One region of the Methylococcus sp. ANG genome, then DNA from elsewhere that is predicted to be linked to it. Evidence: riboswitches for the same ligand, from Rfam matches in the RefSeq annotation. Region 1 holds a riboswitch; the other holds the start of a gene.

Region 1 (3,398 bases):
GCGCGCCCACCAGCGTCTACATCCCGGTGTCGGCCGTCATGGCGCTGTATGCCCGCGAAAATGGCCAGGGCATGGTGTTCGACCAGGAAGAGGGGCCCGGCGGCGAACCTCCGCCGCCACCCGAACCGCAGGAGCCGGCGCAGAAAAAGCGGCCGGCACTGCGGGTGGTGAAATAGGGCGTCCCGCTAATAGGTCAGGGTGAGGCCGCCGTAAGCCGCGGCGCCAGTGGCACCGTAACCGTAGACTTCCTCGTACCATTTGTTGAGCGCGTTATCCACCCGGGTCCACAGCGACAGCCGGTCGCTGACTTCGTAGGATCCCGCGAGGTTGAGCACGACATAGCCGGGCACCATGCGGTTGCCGATGCTGAGCCGCTGGCCAACCATCACGATGTTCGCGTGTACGTTGGCGCCGCTGTCGAAACGGTAATTGGCGTCGAATGCTCCTTTGTCCCGGGCTCTCTGGTACAGAGGGTTTCCGGTATCCTTGTCCCGGCTGTCCATGTAGGTATACGTTGCCCGCAGGTCCAGGCCGCTCAGCGGATTCAGTTCGACATAGGTTTCCAGGCCCTCGGCTGTGGCATTGTTGATGTTTTCCATGCGGAACGCGACGGGATCGAACTGGATCAAGTCGTTGAAACGGTTGTTGAAGTACACGATGCCGGCATTGCCTCTCGCTGCTCCCCAGAACGGCTGTTCGATGCCGACGTCCCAGTTGGCGCTGGTTTCCGGCCGGAGGTCAGGGTTCCCCGTGTTGTACAGGGGATCGTAGAGCTGGGCGAGTGCGGGCACCTTGAAGCCGGTCCCGTAGTTGGCCTTCAACCGGGTTTCTATATGCGGAGCGGTCCAGACCTGGCTGACCCGCCAGGTCGTCCTGCCGCCGACGAAGTTGTTGTGGTCATGCCGCACGTTCGCCGTGGTGGACCACCAGTCGAAGGGATTGATCTGGTCTTCGAGAAAATATCCCAGCGTGTTGTAGCTCTTGACGAACTGCGAGGGCTCCATGATGGTCATGGTGTCCTCCTCGTCATCGATGCCGAACGAGATTGTGTTGGTTTCGTGCGGGCGCAGCGTATTGAGCCAGTTGCCCTTGATCTTTTCGCCCAGGTAGGCCGCGCGGAACGGGAAGGGATCGCCCGGGTTGGCGGCGTTGTCGTACTGGCGGTCCACGCGGGTGTAGGCCATCCCGGCCGTCTGCTCCCACAGGTTGTCGAACAGCTTGAGGGTGCCGAAGCCGCGGGTATAGAGCTCGTTGGTGTTGCCGGTGAAGTTGGGGTCGTCGACGGGGCGCCGGAGCAGGAAGTCGTAGTTGTCCAGCTTGGTGAAGGCGTCGTCGTAGCGCAGGCTCCAGCCCAGTTCCAGGTTGTCGGCGGGCTTGCCGCCGACGCGGGCGCTGACGGTGGTATTGCGATAACCGTCGCGCTCGGTGGCACCGAAGTGCTGGTCGGCGGCGGAAAAGCCGCGGACTTCGCGGTGGCTGGCGGTGAGGCTGTAGTTGAGGCCGGGATCGCCGCCGGCGATGTCGCCCATGACCCGCCAGGTGTCGTAGCCGCCGCCGTCGACGCTGACTTTCAGCCTCGGTTTGCCGGTGCCCTTCTTGGTGATGATGTTGATCACCCCGCCGATGGCCTCCGATCCGTATACCGAACTGGCCGCGCCACGCAGGATTTCGATGCGCTCGATGTTGTCGACGGTCAGGTTGGCGAAGTCGAACCCGGCGTTGGCCGAGGAGGGATCGTTCATTTCGGTCCAGTCGATCAGGACGATGGTCTGGCCGGAGTTGGCGCCGCGCAGGAACACCGAGGTCTCCCGTCCGGGACCGCCGCTCTGGGCCACGTCGAGGCCGGGAACGATACGCAGGATCTGGTCGACCGAATAGATGCCTCGCTCTTTGATGTCCTCGGCGGTCAGGACGGTGACGGAGCTGCCGACCTGCCGGCTCGGCGTTTCGGTGCGGGTGGCCGTAACCACCACGGTGTCGAGTTCCTCGGGATCGCTGTCGATGGCCGATGTGTCGAAGGAAAGGGCGGCGCCGAGCGCCGAGAGGGAAAGGCGGAAAAGCCGGGATTTCACGATGGACCTCTGCATGTGATGGCCATGCACACCCGCATGGCGTTAACGGTTCCGCGGAGGTCGAAAGGCCGGCCCGCGCCGCATCGCCCGGGTGAAGGGGCTTGCGGTAAAGCGGGGCGCGACCCTCGCCCTCCGCGGGGTCTTCATGTCATCGCAGGCCGGTCTCCGGGCTGATGAGAGGCGTGTCCGCCGGGCGGTTTTCTGCCTTCCCGCGCATTCGCGCAGTGGCGTCAAGAATCCGCCTCGGAACGTTTGATACGTTCCGGCTCAATCACCGTTGCGGGGGCAGCGCCGGATTGGGATAAGGTATCCGCACCGGCTTCCCGTTTCACCGACCGGCGTTTCCCGCCGGCCGACACCTGTGAAGGGCGCGGATTGTAGCGTATGGAAGCGGGAGCGCCAATGTTTAATAATTGATTTTTTTGAGAGATTTCGACGGGGATACGGGTATGGGCTGGGACTGGAAAAGCTTCAGGAAGCCGACGGAGGAAGAGATCAAAGGCCGGCTGAGCGAGGAACAGTATGCGATCTGCAGGGAAAACGGCACCGAACGGCCGTTCGACAATCCGTACTGGGACAACCACCGGGAAGGCATCTATGTGGACGTCGTGTCGGGTGAACCGCTGTTCAGCTCGCGCGACAAATTCGATTCGGGGACGGGATGGCCGAGCTTCACCCGGCCGCTGGAGCCCGATCACGTCGTCACGTCGACCGACCGGTCCCACTCGATGGTCCGGACCGAAGTGCGCAGCAGGCATGCCGATTCCCATTTGGGGCACGTTTTCGACGACGGCCCGGCGCCGACCGGCAAGCGCTATTGCATCAATTCCGGCGCATTGCGCTTCATTCCCAAGGAGGAACTGGCGGAGGCCGGCTATGAGGAGTATCTGAAACTGTTCGATTGATGGAGACCGTGGAAGGCGAGAGAAAGAAGAAGGAGGGAGGAAGTTTGGTCATCAGCAAAGTCAAGGGCATCAGCAAGTCGACGCGTATCATGCTGGCCGAGCACGGGATTTTTTCGGTCGAGGAGCTCGCCGATGCCGACGTCGGCCGGCTCACCAAGATTCCCGGCCTGAACCGTCAGAAAGCCCAGCGCATGGTCAGAGCGGCCAAGTTCATGGTCGGCGACATGGAAAAAGGGCGCGAGGAAGCGGCAGCCTCCGCCGGTACGGCCGAAGCGGCGGAGGCTGCTTCGGAGGACGTAGGCCTGGACGATTCGCGGTGCTTCCTGAACCGTGAACTCAGCCTGCTGGAGTTCAACCGCCGGGTGTTGGACCAGGCCAAGGATGCCCGGACGCCGCTGCTGGAGCGGCTCAATTTCCTGAG
Region 2 (3,398 bases), 260 kb from region 1:
AGCGTGGCCGCCGTCCGTGGCGGGCCTTGGCTTCGCCACGGCATCTTCCGCATCCAGGTAGAGGCCGTCCAGGTAGGGCAGCACCCCCAGCACCGGCTTGCCGGTGCGGCGCTCCAGCCACTCGAGGCCCGGCCGCAGCAGGGCGATATCTCCGCGGAACCGGTTGATGACGAAGCCCCGGATGCGCTCGCGTTCGCTGGCCGAAAGCAGTTCGAGCGTGCCGACGAGGTGGGCGAACACACCTCCGCGATCGATGTCGGCGACGAGAAGTACTGGGCAGTCCACGGCCTCGGCGAATCCCATGTTGGCGATGTCTCCCGTCCTCAGGTTGATTTCCGCCGGACTGCCCGCGCCCTCGACGATGACCGCCTGATATTGCCGGGCGAGCCGGGTGTGGGAGGCCAGCACCGCGGCCAGGGCCCTGGGCTTGAACTCATGGTAGCGGCGGGCGTCCATGTTGCCCGCGGCACGGCCATGGACGATGACCTGCGAACCGAGATCGGCATAGGGTTTGAGCAGGACCGGATTCATGTCGGTATGCGGCGGGAGACCGCAGGCCTGCGCCTGGACCGCCTGGGCTCGGCCGATCTCGCCCCCCTCCGGCGTGACGGCGCTGTTGAGGGCCATGTTCTGCGGCTTGAAAGGCGCGACGCGGAAACCCCGGCGATGCAGGGCACGGCACAAGCCGGTCACCAGCGTGCTCTTGCCGGCATCGGACGTCGTGCCCTGAACCATCAGCGTTGCGCCAAGGGGGAGGGAGGGGCGGCGGGACATGTCAGTGGCTGGCGGTTGTGGCGATGCCCTCGGCATCCGGGGCGAAAGCGCGCGCGGAGGCCGGCGAATGGGGGGGCATCGACGTCCCATCCCCGCCTCGCCAACTGCCTTCTCGCCGCACGGATCGCTTCCCGATTTCCCTGCCGGAACAACAGGCCCATGACCGTGCCGCTGTGGGCCACCTGAATGCCGAGTGCGCCATGATGTCTGCCCAGTGCTTCGAGCTCGTCGAGGCGCGGTTTTCGGACGAACCGCTGGTTGAGACGCGCGCTGGCCGTCGCGACGGAACCGATCACGCCGGCATCTCCCTGCGCAACGCCATCCCGCAACTCCCCGAGCAGGGCTTCGCATAGGCTCATTTCCCCGCGGTCGTAACGGCGCGGCGTGCCGCTCAGCGTATCGATTCCGCTGCCGTTGGCCGGGTCCCGGACGCTCAGCAGTTCCATGGGAGGCAGCGGCTTGTCGAATCGTTCCACGACGATCCCTTCGCGCTGCGCGAAAACCAGGGCGGCGCCGTCGAACATCAGCGGATCCGACGCGGCCTCGGCCTGGACGGCCAGGCGTGCGATCCGCTCCGGCGCCAAAGTCCGGCCGCAGGCATGGGCGACAGCCCGAATCGCAGCCGTGACATCGGCGGTGGAGGAACCGAGTCCCTGGCCGCGCGGGATGTTGCCGTTCAGGAACAGCAGGCCGCCGATGCCGGAAAACCCAAGACAGGACAGCGTCAGCAATGCCGCCCGCGCCGCTTTGGGGCGGGGGCCGGGAAGCGTCTGCAAGCGGTTTCCGGCCGCGGGGAAAAAGTGGGCGACGACCCGGTAGCGAAGGCAGGGCAGCGTGACCAGGATGGGTCTCGGAATTCCGCGCGCCGAGGGCACCGCGCCTTGCAGGATTTCTCCGTGGTGCCCGTAGGATTCTCCCCGGCCCATGGGAAGCATGTGAGTCATTTGTCGAATTCGTCCGCCGTTGCGAGGTGAAGCGGAAGGCCGCTCCAAACCGGAACGCAAGATTCTCGCCGTTCGCTCGGGTCTTGCATAGCGGTGGCAGCACCCCGTACGGCCGTGGTCCGGTCAGCACGAATTTTGACGCGATGGGCCAAATCTCTTAGAGTGCGCCCTATCTGCTTTCGGGTGCTCGGCCGGCATTCTGTCCGCGTCCGGGTTAAACGGGAAGCCGGTGCGTTCCCCTCCCTCCCCCGGAAACAGGGGGAGGGGAACAAGGCCGGCACTGCCCCCGCAACGGTAAGCGAGTCAAATCCCATCACGGCGCCACTGCAAGGGCTTGCTCTTGCGGGAAGGCGATGGGTCGATGCCTCCGGTGTCGCTCGCAAGTCCGGAGACCGGCCCGTGGCAGTGGTGCTGACCCGCGGCGGGCGGGCGTGGCCCACTGGCATCGCACTTTTCGGCGACGCCAACGGCGCGTTCACGTCCAGCGGTTTTTTATCCGGATCGCCTTTTGACGGAAAGTTCCCCATGAACGCACGAACGCTGTCCCATTCTTCGCTGATCCATGTCGGTGCCAGAACCGCCGCAATCGCCGCGATGGCGCTCGGTGGTTTTCTGGTGCTCATGGTCGGCTTTTCGCCGACGCCGGCCGTGCACAACGCGGCTCACGACACCCGGCATTCCGCTGCTTTCCCTTGTCACTGACCAATGTTCCGGGCTTTGGGCTTTTCCGCCTTTCTGGCGGGGCTGTCGGCTGCATCCCTGCTGACTCTGACGCAAGCCTTGTGGGTGACTCCGCTGATTCTCCAGGCGGAGGTTTACGAGGAGGTGGCCGCCTCCGGTGCGCCGGAGCCGACGGAAAACCGTGATGGGGGGACGGATGCCTGGCGGCCGGAAACCGGCTGGCCGCGTCTGCTCGCCACGGCGGTCGGGAACGGCATCCTGGGTATAGGCTACGGACTGATGTTGACCGGTTTGTACGCGTGGCGCCGGCCTAAGGGCATGGCGCAAGGCTTGGCATGGGGGCTCGCGGGCTTTGCGGTATTCTTCGCCGCGCCCGGGCTGGGGCTGCCGCCGGAGTTGCCGGGCGATTTTGCCGCCGAGCTCGGCGCTCGGCAGGCCTGGTGGCTGGCTACCGCCCTTTGTACAGCAGGGGGGCTGGGGTTGGTTTGTCTCCAGGAGCATCGCCCGCTGCGGATACTGGGCGGCATGCTGCTGGCCTTGCCGCATCTGATCGGCGCTCCCCACCCCCCTCTGAGCGGCGGGCTGGCGCCGGAAACTCTCCGCGTCCAGTTCAGGCTGGCGACGCTGTTGAGCAATGCCCTGTTCTGGGGGGTGCTGGGGGGAGTCTCCGCCGCGGCTTTCCGGCGCTTCTGTCCCGCAGAATGATGCTCGGCTTTCCATGAGCACGGAAACCTTTGCAGGCGGCAAGGTCTGGTTCGTCGGCGCCGGCCCCGGCGATCCGGAGCTGATCACGGTCAAGGGAAGGAGGCTCGTCGAATCCGCCGACGCCATTCTCTACGCCGGCTCCCTGGTTTCGGAAGCCGCCCTGCGCTGGGCCAAAGCCGGTTGCACGATCGCGGACTCCAAGGACATGACTCTGGAACAGATCGGCGAGTGGCTGATCCGGGAGGCGCGCCGCAACCCTATCGTCGTGCGCCTGCAAACCGGCGATCCTTCCCT

What was found. A riboswitch is a leader RNA that binds a small molecule or an ion and turns the genes downstream of it on or off. The one in region 1 is predicted to bind cobalamin.
Region 2: it holds a riboswitch for cobalamin, as region 1 does, so the genes downstream of both, ABZN20_RS08225 (CbtB domain-containing protein) here and ABZN20_RS06990 (TonB-dependent receptor plug domain-containing protein) in region 1, are expected to answer to the same signal.

What each region holds. Positions count from the first base shown of each region.
Region 1 is NZ_CP160399.1:1,477,831-1,481,228, reverse strand. It holds gene ABZN20_RS06995 (ClpXP protease specificity-enhancing factor) at 1-176, shown strand, start outside; gene ABZN20_RS06990 (TonB-dependent receptor plug domain-containing protein) at 186-2,072, opposite strand; cobalamin riboswitch at 2,212-2,450, opposite strand; gene msrB (peptide-methionine (R)-S-oxide reductase MsrB) at 2,522-2,977, shown strand; gene ppk1 (polyphosphate kinase 1) at 3,022-3,398, shown strand, end outside.
Region 2 is NZ_CP160399.1:1,735,531-1,738,928, reverse strand. It holds gene ABZN20_RS08235 (cobyric acid synthase) at 1-735, opposite strand, end outside; gene ABZN20_RS08230 (hypothetical protein) at 735-1,718, opposite strand; cobalamin riboswitch at 1,883-2,133, shown strand; gene ABZN20_RS08225 (CbtB domain-containing protein) at 2,118-2,420, shown strand; gene ABZN20_RS08220 (CbtA family protein) at 2,424-3,104, shown strand; gene cobM (precorrin-4 C(11)-methyltransferase) at 3,118-3,398, shown strand, end outside.